Regions from separate parts of the Alkalihalobacillus pseudalcaliphilus genome, predicted to be linked through region 2. Evidence: riboswitches for the same ligand, from Rfam matches in the RefSeq annotation. Region 2 holds a riboswitch; each other region holds the start of a gene.
The links. A riboswitch is a leader RNA that binds a small molecule or an ion and turns the genes downstream of it on or off. The one in region 2 is predicted to bind S-adenosylmethionine.
Positions count from the first base shown of each region.

Region 1: linked by a shared signal. The riboswitch ahead of PQ479_RS03690 (2,3-diketo-5-methylthiopentyl-1-phosphate enolase) and the one ahead of PQ479_RS05845 (homoserine dehydrogenase) in region 2 are both predicted to bind S-adenosylmethionine.
Region 3: linked by a shared signal. The riboswitch ahead of metK (methionine adenosyltransferase) and the one ahead of PQ479_RS05845 (homoserine dehydrogenase) in region 2 are both predicted to bind S-adenosylmethionine.

Region 1 is NZ_JAQQWS010000001.1:761,440-766,673, reverse strand. It holds gene pdhA (pyruvate dehydrogenase (acetyl-transferring) E1 component subunit alpha) at 1-51, shown strand, start outside; gene mtnA (S-methyl-5-thioribose-1-phosphate isomerase) at 165-1,220, opposite strand; gene mtnK (S-methyl-5-thioribose kinase) at 1,217-2,422, opposite strand; SAM riboswitch class I at 2,509-2,610, opposite strand; SAM riboswitch class I at 3,215-3,318, shown strand; gene PQ479_RS03690 (2,3-diketo-5-methylthiopentyl-1-phosphate enolase) at 3,407-4,618, shown strand; gene PQ479_RS03685 (2-hydroxy-3-keto-5-methylthiopentenyl-1-phosphate phosphatase) at 4,597-5,234, shown strand, end outside.
Region 2 is NZ_JAQQWS010000001.1:1,154,597-1,159,830, reverse strand. It holds gene hisS (histidine--tRNA ligase) at 1-1,156, shown strand, start outside; gene aspS (aspartate--tRNA ligase) at 1,158-2,930, shown strand; SAM riboswitch class I at 3,003-3,114, shown strand; gene PQ479_RS05845 (homoserine dehydrogenase) at 3,186-4,454, shown strand; gene PQ479_RS05840 (hypothetical protein) at 4,425-4,727, opposite strand; RNA gene ssrS (6S RNA) at 4,891-5,072, shown strand.
Region 3 is NZ_JAQQWS010000008.1:92,376-97,609, forward strand. It holds gene PQ479_RS15990 (ABC transporter permease) at 1-126, opposite strand, end outside; gene PQ479_RS15995 (ABC transporter ATP-binding protein) at 101-883, opposite strand; gene PQ479_RS16000 (ABC transporter substrate-binding protein) at 889-1,887, opposite strand; gene PQ479_RS16005 (alpha/beta hydrolase family protein) at 1,989-2,768, shown strand; SAM riboswitch class I at 2,875-2,989, shown strand; gene metK (methionine adenosyltransferase) at 3,169-4,377, shown strand; gene PQ479_RS16015 (DUF1540 domain-containing protein) at 4,560-4,721, shown strand; gene PQ479_RS16020 (gamma carbonic anhydrase) at 4,792-5,234, opposite strand, start outside.

The DNA.
Region 1 (5,234 bases), 390 kb from region 2:
ATGTATGAGTTTCTGCCAAGAAATTTAAAAGAACAACTGAATCACATGTAAACGGAAGTTTTATGAGTTTCGCAACTACTTGCAATGGAGGTATTGGATTTTAGAAGTCGATAAAAAAAATTAATGAAAGGACAGCATGAATCCAATTCATGCTGTCCTTTACACTACACCTGGATACCTTCTTTACTTTTATCAAGTAATGCAGTTAAATTTGTGCTGAATTCTTCTGTTATGATACCATATTCTGTAATGATACCAGAAATTAATGAGTGCGGAGTAACGTCAAATGCTGGATTAAACACGTTAATACCACTTGGAGCAATTGCTTGCCCGTTTAGGTGAGTTATTTCTTCTGGGGGACGTTCCTCAATGGGTATATCATCACCATGTAATGTGTTTAAATCAATAGTTGAGAAAGGGGCTGCTACATAAAAAGGAATCTGATGACTTTTCGCAAGCAGTGCTAAACCATATGTGCCGATCTTGTTAGCCGTATCACCGTTTGCCGCAATGCGATCGGCACCAACAATAATAGCATCTATTTTTTTTGTTTTGAGTGTATGAGCTGCCATACTATCGGTAATGAGAGTGACGTTGACTCCAAGCTGTTGGAGCTCCCAAGCAGTTAAACGTGAGCCTTGTAAGACGGGCCTTGTTTCACAAGCATAGGCATGTAACGTTAAACCTTGATCTTTAGCTAAGTAGAATGGAGCAAGAGCTGTACCATACTTGGCAGTAGCTATAGCACCGGCATTACAAATCGTCATAATTGTGTCTTGATCCTTAAAAAGTGATAAGCCATACTCGCCAATTTTCCTGCATGTTTCCGCGTCTTCTTTTTGAATGGCTAAAGCTTCAGTTAAAGCTATGTCTTTAGCTTCTTCAACACTACCTGACCCGCTTACCTTTTGAGTCATACGATCAATGGCCCAAAATAAATTAATAGCTGTTGGTCGGCTCGAAGCTAAGTAATCTCGTTGAGCGATAAATTCTGAAAGAAATAAATCAAGCTGATTGGATTGTTTCGCTTGTGCCCATAGGGCTAATCCGAATGCAGCGGCAATACCTATTGCTGGAGCCCCTCTCACTTTCAAATAAGTAATAGCTTCCCAAACTTGTTCAATTGTCGTTGCTCGTTCAAAAGTTACCTCATGAGGTAACTTTTGTTGGTCAAGAATTAAAACGGAATCTTTATCCCAACGTACTGATTGGATTGTCATACATATACCACCTTTACTTGTTGAATAAGCGAATCCATGTCTTTAATTGAATGACGTTCTGTGATGAATGTTCGAGCTACTTGTATAATGGTTTGCTGAACAGATTGACGGATTGCTAACTCTTGAATGCTATCGACATCTTTTACATGTGCTAAACCAATCATGCGACGAATCATTTCTGCACCTGCAAATCCAACTGACTCTGTCCAAATCGTCGCTAATACATCTTCAAGGTGACCATCCACTTTTGTAAACGACTCTTTACTTTCGTTTTTCCAAAGCTCGGTATATGTCGTTTCAAAAACCTTCCACGTATCGATGAGCGTTTGAATTAAATAGCTTTGTTGTTGTTCTTTCTCAATTGAATTACTTGCTTGACCTTCTTGTGCATAATAATTCATAATCAGATTCGCAAAAAAAGTGCCGATGTCAAAAGCTTTTGGTCCATAAAAGGCAAATTCAGGATCAATAATTTTTGTTTCATCTTTTGTTACAAAAATACTACCTGTGTGAATGTCTCCGTGTATAAGTGCTTCCGATTTTGTTAAGAAGAGATGTTTTAATTTTGCGACTTCTCTTTTTAGCTTATTGTCGCTCCATAATTCATGTACGAGTGGTTTCAAATGGTCGTCAAAAGAGTTTGTTTCACTATCAAAGAATGGATCAGTGAAAACGAGTCTTTCCGTAATATCACAAAGGTCTGGATTGATAAAATCTACCGCGAGTTCTTTTGCTTCCTTAGGGTGTAAATGAAAGGTTGATGTACGAAAAAGTATTTCTGCTAAATAAATACCAATATGGCTTGCAACTTGAGGGTAAAGATTACCCGTAATCAATCCTTCACGTAAAATTGTAAAGTCACTAAGATTTTCCATGACGGTTAAGGCAAGTGTCTGATCATGGTGAAAAACCTTTGGCACAAGATTAGGTACGTATTTGGCAGCGAGTTGAAGAACTGATGCTTCAATTCTTGCACGGTCTAGTGTTAACGGCCAACTTTCACCAACCACTTTGGCATATGGTAGAGCTTGTTTAACAATAAATGAACGACCTGTTGTTTGACTGAAAATATTGAAAACATAATTTAAATTGCCGTCACCAATCTCTGATACTGTCGCCCGCTCATCTTCATTTAGTAAACCAATTTCTTTTAAAAAATTGACAGCAGTTGCTTCTGTTAATGCTATGTATTGTATACTCATTTGTTATCTTCCCCTTTAATTTAAGTAATAAAAAAGCCTCTTTCTGTTAGCAGAAAGAGGCGAATAGACAATGTGTGAATCGACCTCTCTTATCTACCAGAACATGTCTGTTGGATGTAGCACCGTGCCAAAAGGTCGGTTGCTGCGGTTTCATCGGGCCAAATCCCTCTACCTACTCATGATAAGAGTGTAAAAAATATGAAATTAACTGACTTGTGATTACTATAAAGGATGTAGGCTCGGTCGTCAATAAGTTTTTGAAAATTATATATATTACACATAATAGGCTAAGTGTGCCTTTGAAATAGAAATAAGCTAAATAGAATAAATAATAAAAAAAGATTGACAATTAAACAAGTAAACTGGCAATATATATAGCAAGGAAAATACAACCAAGCAAGTAGCAACAAAATGGAACAATATCGAATCATCAGATGACTATTAGTGACAGAGCTGAGTTCCGGTCATAGCCGATTAGCTCAGCGCCACGTGATTGTCTCGGAGCATGATTTTCGGTAGTAGCGGCAAGCCAAGTTCCGCATATGAGTATCAGCAGGAACTTTCATATAAACCACTTATGGAGAAGCTGATTCATTTCGCCACCAATAAAGATGAAAGTAGTGGCGACTTCTTAAACATTTGGCTCGTTTACAACTCCATCACCATCAGGAGTCGCACGACCAAAAAGGGAGCAGTGACCTGTTAAGGTCGTCTATCGCAAGATGGAAGACCAGTTAACTTCAAGGCACGTACTACCACCCTTAAGTATACTTTCATATAAAAATAAATAATCTCTTATCAAGAGCTGGCGGAGGGATAAGCCCTATGAAGCCCGGCAACCGGTTTATTTAAATACGGTGCTAATTCTTACAATCTTTATGATTGAAAGATGAGAGAGGGAATACAAATTTGTCCTCTCCTTCTTTATTTGAATGGAGAGTTTTTTGTTAGTAATTTGATAGGTGTAAGGAGAGTGGAACAAACATGAGTCATGTGACAGCAACGTATCTAGTAAAAGGAAAAAAAGAGGAATTAGCTAAAAAAGCAGAAGGAATAGCCTTAGGATTAACAGTAGGATCGTGGACAGAGTTACCAACCATTGAACAAGAGCAATTAAAGGCTCATAAAGGAAATGTAGAGCAAGTAGAATATGTAGGAGAAGGTCGTGATGAGCATGGATTAATAAAAATTAGCTATCCAAGTTTAAACTTCTCTCCGGATTTACCAGCGATTTTAACAACGGTTTTTGGTAAACTTTCCCTTGATGGTGAAGTGAAATTAATCGATTTAAACTTCTCTAGTGAGTTAAAATCCTATTTTCCCGGTCCGAGATATGGGATTGATGGTGTCCGTGAACTTGTAGAAGTGAAGAAACGGCCACTATTAATGAGTATTTTTAAAGCGGCGATCGGTAGAGATTTAGACTCGTTACATGAGCAAATGCTTCTTCAAGCGTTAGGCGGAGTTGACATTATTAAAGATGATGAAATTTTATTTGAAAATGAAAAAACACCTCTAGAAGAGAGAATTCCAGTGTGTTTGGCTGCTATTACGGAAGCGGCAGAATCAACAGGACATAGACCATTATATGCTGTCAATATCACTGGAAGGACCTCACAACTTAAGGACAGGGCTAAGCAAGCGATAGATTTAGGAGCACCTGCTCTACTCTTGAATGTCTTTGCTTATGGGTTGGATGTCTTACAAGATTTAAGAGAGGATACCGAAATTGATGTGCCCATTTTAGCCCACCCTGCAGTAAGTGGGGCGATGACATCGAGTGCTTATTATGGTTTTTCTCATCAATTATTGTTAGGGAAATTATTAAGAATGGCTGGAGCGGACCTTGTTTTATTCCCGTCACCTTATGGTAATGTGGCGTTAGAAAAGGACAAAGTGTTAGGCATTGTCACGTCATTAACTGAGCAAGATGATAGCTATAAGAAAGCATTCCCGGTTCCTTCTGCAGGCATTCACTCTGGGATGACTGAAAAAATTATCAGTGATTTTGGTCCAGACATTGTGATTAATGCTGGAGGTGGCATCCACGGTCATCCAGGTGGAGCGATAGCGGGTGGAAAAGCTTTTCGTCATGCGATTGATGGAGTTATGGAACAGAAGAGTTTACTGGAGGTAGCCAATACAAGTATAGAACTAAGGCAAGCCATTGATGCATGGGGGTATTTAAAACCGTGACAAAACCAGTCATTTATTGTGATTTTGATGGAACGATTACGGAGTCAGATAATATTGTTGCATTAATGGAAAAGTTCGGTCCAAATGATGCAGAGGCCATAAAAGAGCAAATCCTTTCACAATCTATTTCTATTAAAGAAGGTGTGGGCCAGCTTTTTCGTTTAATAAAAAGTAATAAGAAACCAGAAATGGTGAGCTATTTATTAGACACTGTAAAAGTCAGACCGGGGTTTCAAGAATTACTTCATTATTGTAAGCAGGAAAGTATTCGCTTTTATGTGGTAAGTGGTGGCATTGATTTTTTTGTTTACCCTTTATTAGCTAGATTTGACTTAGAAGAAGAGCAAATCTATTGCAATGGCCATGATGCTGAAGGACCGGTCATTGAAATTACTTGGCCTTACCCATGTGACACCGATTGTCATAACGAGTGTGGGTGCTGTAAACCATCAATCATACGTACCATTTCCGAAGCGGAGGATTTTAACATTGTGATTGGTGATTCAGTGACCGATTTTGAAGCAGCCAAAAAAGCAGACCATGTATTCGCTCGAGCCCGTTTGGAAGAGGAATGCCAAAAGCAAGATATACCATATACAACGTTTAGCGATTTTTT
Region 2 (5,234 bases):
TATCTTTGAGCATACAGAATTATTTCAACGTGGTGTTGGTGATACAACGGATATCGTTCAAAAAGAGATGTATACTTTTACGGATCGAGGTGAACGAAGCCTGACACTACGCCCTGAAGGAACGGCTGGTGTCGTTAGGGCATTCGTTGAGCATAAGCTTTTTGGACAACCGAGCCAACCAACGAAATTATTTTATACAGGCCCGATGTTTCGTTATGAAAGACCACAAGCAGGAAGAATGCGTCAGTTCGTTCAATTTGGCGTTGAAGCTTTAGGTAGTGCTGATCCGGCGATTGATGCAGAAGTATTAAGTTTGGTTATGCGGATTTATAAGGAGTTAGGTGTTTCAAACTTGAAGCTTGTCATTAATAGCTTAGGAGATACAGAAAGTCGTACAGCACATCGTGATGCGTTAATGAATCACTTTAAGCCAAGAATTGATGAGTTCTGTACAGATTGCCAAAGTCGTCTAGAGAAGAATCCACTCAGGATTTTAGATTGTAAAAAAGACGCCAAACACCCATTAATGGGAACAGCACCATCAATTCTAGAATATTTAAATGAGGAGTCAAGTCAATATTTTGAGCAAGTGAAAGCTTACTTAGATGCGATTGAATTACCGTACGAAGTAGACCCAACTCTTGTTCGTGGTCTTGATTATTATAATCACACGGCTTTTGAGCTCATGGCTGAAGGTGACGGATTTGGTGCAATTACAACGCTTTGCGGTGGTGGGAGGTACAATGGATTGGTAGAAAGTCTTGGTGGTCCATCAACACCAGGAATTGGTTTTGCTTTTTCAATTGAGCGTCTCATTATGGCACTAAAAGGACAAAATCAATTACCTAATGTAACGAATCAAATTGATTGTTATTTAGTGGCATTAGGAGAGTCTGCTAAACCAAAAACGTTCGCATTACTTGACCAGTTACGTGCTAATGGTCTAAAAGCTGAAAAAGACTATCTAGATAGAAAAATGAAAGCTCAGTTTAAGGCAGCTGACAGGTTGAAGGCTCGTTTTACAGCGATATTAGGTGAAGAAGAGTTAGAAAAAAAAGTGATTAATGTAAAAGATATGGAAACAGGAGAGCAAAAACAAGTAGAACTAGACAGCTTTGTTACTTATATAGAGAATCAGATAAAGGGAGGAAACTAGGATGACTGTACGCACACATTGTGGCACCATCGTGGAAGGAAAAGTAGGAGAGCAAGTATTAATTAGAGGTTGGGTACAAAAGCGCCGTGATTTAGGTCAAGTTATCTTTTTGGATGTTCGTGACCGTTCTGGTATTGTTCAAGTTGTATTTAGCCAAGAAACAAGTCAGGAAGCATTGGCTATTGCAGAAAAGATTCGTAATGAATATGTGTTAGAGATTGAAGGAACGGTTGTTGCTCGAAATGAGCATACGATTAACGAGAAATTAGCTACAGGTAAAATTGAAATTCATGCTAACCGAGTTGAAATTCTTAATGCATCAAAATCACTACCTTTTCAAATTGAGGCAAATACGGATGCTTCCGAAGATATTCGTTTGAAATACCGTTATTTAGACCTTCGACGTCCTGATATGCAAGAAACGTTTAAGCTTCGCCATCAAACAACCAAAACGGTACGTGAGTTTTTAGATAATCAAAGCTTTATGGAAATTGAAACGCCAATGTTAACAAAAAGTACACCTGAAGGCGCCAGAGATTATTTAGTACCAAGTCGAGTTCATCCAGGCGAATTTTATGCATTACCGCAGTCACCACAAATTTTTAAACAGTTATTAATGGTTTCGGGCTTTGAGCGTTATTATCAAATTGTTCGTTGCTTCCGTGATGAGGATTTACGAGCTGACCGTCAGCCAGAATTCACACAAATTGATATAGAGACATCTTTTATGGATAAAGAAGAGCTTTTAGCAATGACAGAACAAATGATGGCAAAGCTCATGAAGGAAGTTCGTGGGATCGAAATCACCGTACCATTTGCTCGCCTAACGTATGATGAAGCTATGAATCGTTATGGGTCAGACAAACCTGATACACGTTTTGGAATGGAGCTTATTGATTTAACTGAGGCTTTACATGATACAGATTTTAAAGTATTTAAATCGGCTTTAACTACAGGTGGTACAGTAAAAGGTTTGAACCTAGAAGGTGGTGCTGATCAATTATCACGTAAAGAAATTGATGCATTAGCTGACTTTGTTAAGCAATACGGTGCCAAAGGACTTGCTTGGTTAAAGGTGGAGGAAGAAGGCCTAAAAGGACCAATCGCCAAATTTTTCACGGATGAGCAGGCGAAGAGACTTATAGAAACCATGTCTGCTAAAACAGGGGATTTATTATTCTTTGCCGCAGATAAAAAACAAGTTGTCTGGGATAGCTTAGGTGCACTTCGCCTGAAATTTGGCAAGCAGTTTGGCTTAATTGATGAATCCAAATATAACTTCCTATGGGTTGTCGACTTCCCGTTAGTTGAATACGATGAAGAGGCGAAACGATTTGTTGCCTTACACCATCCGTTTACAAGCCCATTAAAAGAAGATATGAGCTTACTTGCGACAGATCCTGGAAGTGTTCGTGCAAATGCGTATGACCTTGTTTTAAATGGTTACGAATTAGGTGGAGGCTCACAACGGATTTACCAGCGTGACATTCAAGAGCAAATGTTTGCAGCACTTGGGTTCACACCAGAAGCTGCAAAAGAAGAATTCGGCTTTTTATTAGAGGCATTTGAATATGGTACACCGCCACACGGTGGAATCGCACTAGGGCTGGACCGAATGGTGATGTTATTTGCTGGACGTACGAACTTACGTGATACGATTGCTTTCCCTAAAACAGCAAGTGCAAGTGATTTATTAACCAATGCACCGAGTGACGTAAGTTTAGAGCAACTACTTGATTTAAATTTGTCAGTGATTAGAAAGAAAAGCGAATAAGAGTGTAGAAAACTCCATTGACAAATCTAACAACTTAACGATATAATCTGAATAACTTAAAAATGACATGTGAACTTATCTAGAGTGGTGGAGGGAACTGACCCGTCGAAGCCCGGCAACCTATTTGTTAGCCAAACAAATAAAGGTGCTACGTTCAGCAGAGTAAAGCTCTGAGAGATAAGAAAAGGCAGATGAAACCTTTCCTTATTGGAAAGGTTTTTTTACATAATGAAGCATATAAAGGGGTGCTGTTAAATGAAAGTAGGTTTAATGGGTTTTGGGACGGTCGGTCTAGGTGTTGCAGAGCGATTAGCTACGGTTGCACACACATTGCAAGGCCAGTTTGGGGAGGCCTTGACGATTGAAGGCATATTAATACGCGATAAAGATAAATATCAACAATCATTACAAGGAACAAGTTTTGTATCCGTTATTACGAGTGATTGGAATGAATTTTCGAAAAAGTGCGATTATGATTTGGTATTTGAAGCGATTGGTGGGCTAGAGCCTGCCTACCAATATACAGAATTTTTCTTGGAAAAAGGTACACCCGTTATTACGGCAAATAAAAAGCTAGTGGCCGAGTATGGAGAAACTTTAGAGGACTTAGCTGAACAGAGGCAGACTTATTATGGTTACGAAGCCGCGGTTGCAGGTGGGATTCCGATTATTAATGTGTTGCGTGGGATTATCCCGACGACTGAAATATTTCGGGTAAGTGGCATCTTAAATGGAACAACGAACTATATTTTAACTGAAATGAAGGAAAGGAATCTTTCATTTGATGAAGCTCTAGCACAAGCACAGCAATTAGGGTATGCCGAGAATGATCCGACTGATGATATTGATGGATTTGATGCTTGGTATAAAATTAGGATTTTGACTAAATGTTGTTTCGGAATTTGGCCAAAAAAGGAGCAAGTAACAAGAGAAGGAATTCGGTATGTTGAGGGTTGGCAACTAGAATTAGCCCAACAACTTGGTTTACAGTTGAAGTTAATCGGGACATCTGAGTGTCATCAAGGACAAATCAAGGCCAAGGTAGAGCCTGTGTTTTTAGCAAAAGAGGAGTCATATACAGCCGTTAATGGAGTGACGAATGCGATTCAAATTGAAGGACCAATGATTGGCGAGCTTTTATTTACAGGTCCCGGTGCTGGCAAGGAAGCAACTGCAAATAGTATGGTCGAGGATTTTCTGTTTTTGAGTAGGTTCGGAACGGGTAATTCTTATAATACGTATAAAACGAAAAAACAAGGTGAGGTAAGTAATGGTAAGTGGCAACCAGAAAAAGCTGAAAGGTATTATCTGGCCTTTAGTAAAGCTGCAAGCGTAGATATTCATCATTACCTCCATCCAGAAGCAATCGTTGTTCATAAACAACATGGTCTGGATGGGGACGCTTATTTAGTGAAAGGGGAGTTCAATGACGTAACAACGGGACTTGAGATTTTTTCGATTCAGGGCGAGCTAACTGAAAAGAGCTGGCAAGAATCACTCGTACTCGGTCGTCTCACTTCTTAATTTCTTGAAGACATTAATAAATTCAATCGGATTATGGCGAATATGAAAAGTACGAATACCTTTTGTTGTATGAATATATAAGTAACCTATTGCTTTTTCTTCTTTTAACCGAAAGGATATGTCTAAAATTGATTTAATAGAAAACCGTTCTGTTTTTGCATGTATGTATTCATGATCGATTTTTAAATCAAAAGAGGTTTCGACAATTTTCTTTTCAATTAAACCAATTTCTTGTTTGACTTCTATGCAACGTTGAATGGCTAGTGGTTCCATTTATACACATCCTTTTAAAACTAATAATAGAAATTGCTCGTTCTAATTTGTATATCTAATGTACCATAGTGATAAAAAGGGTGGCAAATAGGATAATAGTCTGAAAATTATAACAAAAGGTTGAAATAGATGGTCAGTCATCGTATAATAACGTTAATTATTAGAAATCCTGTGATGTGCGTTATCATTAAACGTTTTGAGCCAACGTTTTTTGAACGGGAGCCAAAGGTTGCCTTTTGGATTACATGCCTAGTGAGAGCTTGGACTTAAAAAGAAGGGCACGGGGCACCCACCTGCTTGAGCAGGTTCAAAGCTTTAGTCGAACACGGCATTTACGGGATTTCTTCACGTCTTAAATAGGCTAGCTATCTTTATGGATAGTTAGCCTTTATTTTATATGAAAGTTACTTATGGGCGATAGTTTGTGCCGTGAAGTTAGCTGGTCATCTATCTCGCGATCAATGACCTTAGTAGGACAGTGCTCCCAGTTTAGTCAGGCCGACTCCT
Region 3 (5,234 bases), on a different contig from region 2:
CGCTCTTGCAGCGATTTCCCATAGAGAAATAAAGGTAATCAGTATCGAAAGCTGAACGCTAAATACAATCCACTTTTGTTTTCGTAATGATTGAAGATAGTTATGATGAAGCTTTCCGAGGTTCAAGGGATTCCAACTCCTCCCATATTAAATTGAATTGCTCGGTATAGGCTTGAGTTTGTCTTGCCTCAAAAGGGACTAATTCTTTAATTTCTTCAGGCATCTCAAAAATTCGATGCACTCTGCCAGGCTTTGTATTTAATAGAACAACACGATCCGACATCGAAATAGCTTCACCGATATCATGTGTCACTAAAATTGCTGTTTTATCTTCCTTTTTTAATGTTTCAAATACGAGGTCCTCTAACTTTAATTTCGTTTGGTAATCAAGAGCAGAAAAAGGTTCGTCAAGAAGCATAAAAGAAGGTTCAGAAGCGAGCATTCTTACTAGAGCGACACGTTGACGCATGCCACCGGAAAGCTGTGTTGGATAAAAGGACCTTTTATCAAGCAAACCCATTGCATCGAGTAAATGTAAGGCTTTCTTTTGGGCCATTTTATTATCTTGATGACGAATATGTTGACCTAGAGTTATATTTCGTTCAATCGTTAACCATGGGAATAAATAATCTTGCTGCAGCATGTAACCGACATTTGTCGTTTGTGGATCAACTTGCTGATTATCTAACAAAATCTTTCCCTCAGTCGGTTTCAAAATACCTGCAATCAGAGAAAGTAAGGTTGTTTTTCCGCAGCCGCTTGGTCCTATTAACGAGATGAATTCACCTTCCTCAATGGTTAAATCAATGTTTTCAAGAGCCAAGGTGGCTTCTTCTTTTGTTAAATATATTTTTGATACGTTATCGATATGGATTTGTGACATGGTCATTACTCCATAACACTTTCGGCAATAGAAGTATTCACTAGCTCGGTAAAGTTAACTTCCTGTGGAAGCTCCCCAGCTTGATCCATGATCAACTGCAATTGCTTCCAAGCTTCTTCTGTTAAAAGAGGGTCTGTTGCATAAGAACCTTGAGACTGATAACGTTCAATAACTTGGGCTATAAGCTCTTCATCTGTATCTTCAAAAAAATCAGCAATTGAACTAGCTATAATGTCCACAGGTTGCTCTTCTACCCATTGCTGCCCTTTATATAAAGCTCTTGTAAATGCTTCAAGTGTTTCGGCGTTTTCATCTATGAAGCTCTGTTTCGACATAAATCCTGTGTACGGTACAAGCCCAGACTCTTCTCCAAATGAAGCAACGATATAACCAATCCCTTCATTTTCAAATTGTGTGGCCTGTGGTTCAAATAATTGAACAAAGTCGCCAGTACCGGAAGCAAAAGCACTTGGGATATTGCCAAAATCAATACTTTGAATCAATTCTAAATCTCCATGAGGGTCAATGCCATGCTGTTTTAATACATGTTCACCGACCATCTGCGGCATACCACCGACACGTTGACCGAGGAATGTAGAGTCTTTTAAATCGCTCCATTCGAATGAGTCGAGCTTTTCGCGAGATACTAAAAAGGTTCCGTCAGTTTGAGTTAAAGCGGCAAAGTTGATGGCAGGATCATTGGCCTCTTGGGCATACACATAAATCGATGTTTCCGCACCTACTAAAGCAACATCTGCTCCATCAGATAGAAGTGTTGTCATTGTTGTATCTCCACCCCAGGTTGTTGTTAATTCTAAATCAATTCCTTCATCTTCAAAGAAACCTTCTGAAATAGCCGCATAGAGGGGAGCGTAGAAAATAGAACGTGTCACTTCAGCTAGACGCACTTTTTCTAATTCGGCGTTTGAATTTGAGCAAGCAACAGGTATTAATATAAGGAAAAGAAGTAACAGCATAAAAGTTAAACGTTTTAAGGTACTCATCTTTATCAACTCCTTGCACATTTGTATAATTAGATCTGTGATAGTCTATGTTCAAAGGGTTGAATGTGTGTTTGCCTACTGCGAGAAAAGGTTGTGTCATGATGTTGTTAGAAAAAAAGAGAATTCCGTCTCCTCATCAGAGGATTGATTTATTTGAAATCACCTATTTAAGTGCTGGATTACAAGTGAAGGGATATTTGGCAACCCCTTTAAATAAAGGTAAGCTACCCGGTCTATTATATTTAAGAGGTGGTATAAAAAATGTTGGAATGGTCAGAGTTCAGAGAGTCATTCAGTGGGCCAGTGAGGGGTTCGTTGTCATCGCCCCTTTTTATCGGGGAAATCGTGGTGGTGAAGGGCAAGAAGATTTTGCCGGTGAGGATCGTGAAGATGCTTTTAAAGCCTACGATTTATTATATGAAAGTGAAGAAGTTCAGCACAATCAAATCCATGCATTAGGATTTTCACGGGGGGGTGTTATGGCCTTATTAACGGCTTTAAAACGGCCATCATTAGCTAGTTGTGTTTTATGGAATGGTGTGACGGATATGTTTCTAACCTATGAGGAGCGTATTGATTTAAGGAGGATGATGAAGCGTGTAATTGGTGGTACACCAAATAAATACCCCGAACGCTATCAAGAGAGAAGTCCAATTCCAGAGTTAAAGCAAAGTGCAGTACCGATTTTAACGATACATGGTATGTTAGATGAACATGTGTCGATTGAACATTCTTATCGGTTAGAAAATGCGTTACATGGTCATGTTCAAAGCTGGTACTATCCTCATTTTTCGCATCATTTTCCTTTAAAGGATCAACAGCGCATATTAACGGAAGCTGCCAATTGGATGAAAAAACAGACAAGTAGTCCTCAAAAATAAGAAGGTTATTTAGTGTGTGAAAGAATGGAAATAATTAAATAAAAAGAAAATCTCAAAATAATTGACAGTCATTTTAATCTGCGTTATGATATGTTGCGAACGGATACTCTTATCCCGAGTCGGTGGAGGGACAGGCCCGAAGAAACCCAGCAACCATCATTTCAATGAAAAGAAATGAAAAGGTGCTAACCTGCAAGGCATATGACCTTGAACGATAAGAGGCGAAAGGTAAACACTCCAACCCTTTTCCTCAGTATGTGTGGAATGGGTTTTTTATTGTTTATATTTGTCAAATTGTGTCTTCGATTGTTATTTTACTCCCATTCAATCGGAAATGAGTGCCGTTATAAATTATTGGCTCATAGCTGTTTGTAGTTGTGTGCAGAGGAGGAAATGAGATATGGTTTTAAAAAGTAGACGGTTATTTACTTCTGAGTCGGTTACTGAAGGACACCCAGATAAGATTTGTGACCAAATTTCAGATGCGATTTTAGATGAGATTTTAAAAAGTGACCCAAATGCTCGTGTAGCTTGTGAGACTTCTGTCAATACAGGTCTTGTATTAGTTGCCGGCGAGATTACGACAAGCACTTATGTGGATATTCCTAAAATTGTTCGTGAGACAATTAAAGGTATCGGCTACACACGTGCTAAATATGGTTTTGATGCAGAAACTTGTGCCGTTTTAACGTCGATTGATGAGCAATCAGCTGACATTGCATTAGGTGTAGACAAAGCTTTGGAAGCTCGTGAAGGTCAAATGACAGATGAAGAGATCGAAGCAATTGGTGCAGGAGATCAAGGGCTAATGTTTGGTTTTGCTTCGAATGAAACGGATGAATTAATGCCTTTACCGATTTCATTAAGTCACAAATTATCTCGTCGCTTAGCTCAAGTTCGTAAAGATGAGATTTTAGACTACTTACGTCCTGATGGTAAAACACAAGTAACGATTGAATATGATGAAGCTGGAAAACCAGTGCGTGTTGACACGATTGTTATTTCAACTCAGCACCATCCAGAGATTACTTTAGAACAAATTGAAAAAGATTTAAAGCAATATGTGATTAATGAAGTAGTTCCTGCTGAATTAATTGATGATCAAACGAAGTATTTTATCAATCCTACAGGTCGTTTCGTTATCGGTGGACCACAAGGTGATGCAGGTCTTACAGGACGTAAAATCATCGTTGATACGTACGGTGGTTATGCTCGTCACGGTGGTGGTGCATTCTCTGGTAAGGATGCAACAAAAGTAGACCGCTCTGGTGCTTACGCTGCTCGTTATGTAGCCAAAAACATCGTTGCTGCTTGTCTAGCTGATAAGTGTGAAGTACAATTAGCGTATGCGATTGGTGTGGCACGCCCGGTATCGATTTCGGTTGATACATTTGGAACAGGTGTCGTATCAGAAGAAGTACTTGTTCAGCTTATTGCAGACAACTTTGATCTTCGTCCAGCAGGCATTATTAAAATGCTTGACCTACGTCGCCCTATTTATAAGCAAACGGCAGCATATGGTCACTTTGGACGTACAGATGTTGACTTACCATGGGAAAACACAGATAAAGCAGCCGCTTTAAAAGAGCAAGCTAAAGTTTTACGTTAACCTTGATATGAAATGAATGATAAAGGCCCTTCTAATCGATGCTCTCGGTAGAAGGGCTTTTTTACTGTATAGTGACATAAAAAAACAGAGCCAGATTTATCCTGTAATGTGAGACATTTTCCGAGGCTTTTGGGTATGCGAGGCATATAAACAGGTAAAAATGTACGTAGGAGGTGATGATAATGGCTGTTGAAGTATTATGTGAAGTAAACAACTGTGTGTATTGGGATCATAATAATCGCTGTGGGGCAGATAAAATTTATGTGGTAAGTCATAAGGGTAAGCAAGCCAAAAAGACAGAAGAGACAGACTGTAAAACGTTCGAGCCAGAACATTTAGGTTAATTAGCTAGCTGTAAAGGGTGGGAATGGCGTTCCTACCCTTTACCATTAATATTGATTATCATTATCGATATTATACATCCTTTTTTACTTGTGCTTGTTTATAAATCTGTCCCTTGTTCCGGTAGTCTTTAACAATTCGCTCCATTTCTTGACGATCTTTTTCATTAATAGCACGAACAACCTTAGCGGGTCGTCCAAATGCCAAAGTGTTGGGCGGAATCTTTTTTCCGGGTGGGACGAGACTACCAGCCCCAATGAATGCACCTTCACCGATTTCCGCTCCATCTAGAATCGTTGTACCCATCCCAATTAATGAGCGTTTGCCAATGAGGCAGCTATGTAACATCACTTGATGACCAACCGTGACATCGTCTTCAATAATAAGTGGCAGATCAGGGCTTTGGTGTAACATGGATTGATCTTGGATATTCACTCTGTTTCCAATAATAGTTGGTGCTACGTCACCTCTGATGACTGTTTGAAACCAAATACTTGATTCTTCGCCAATCACAA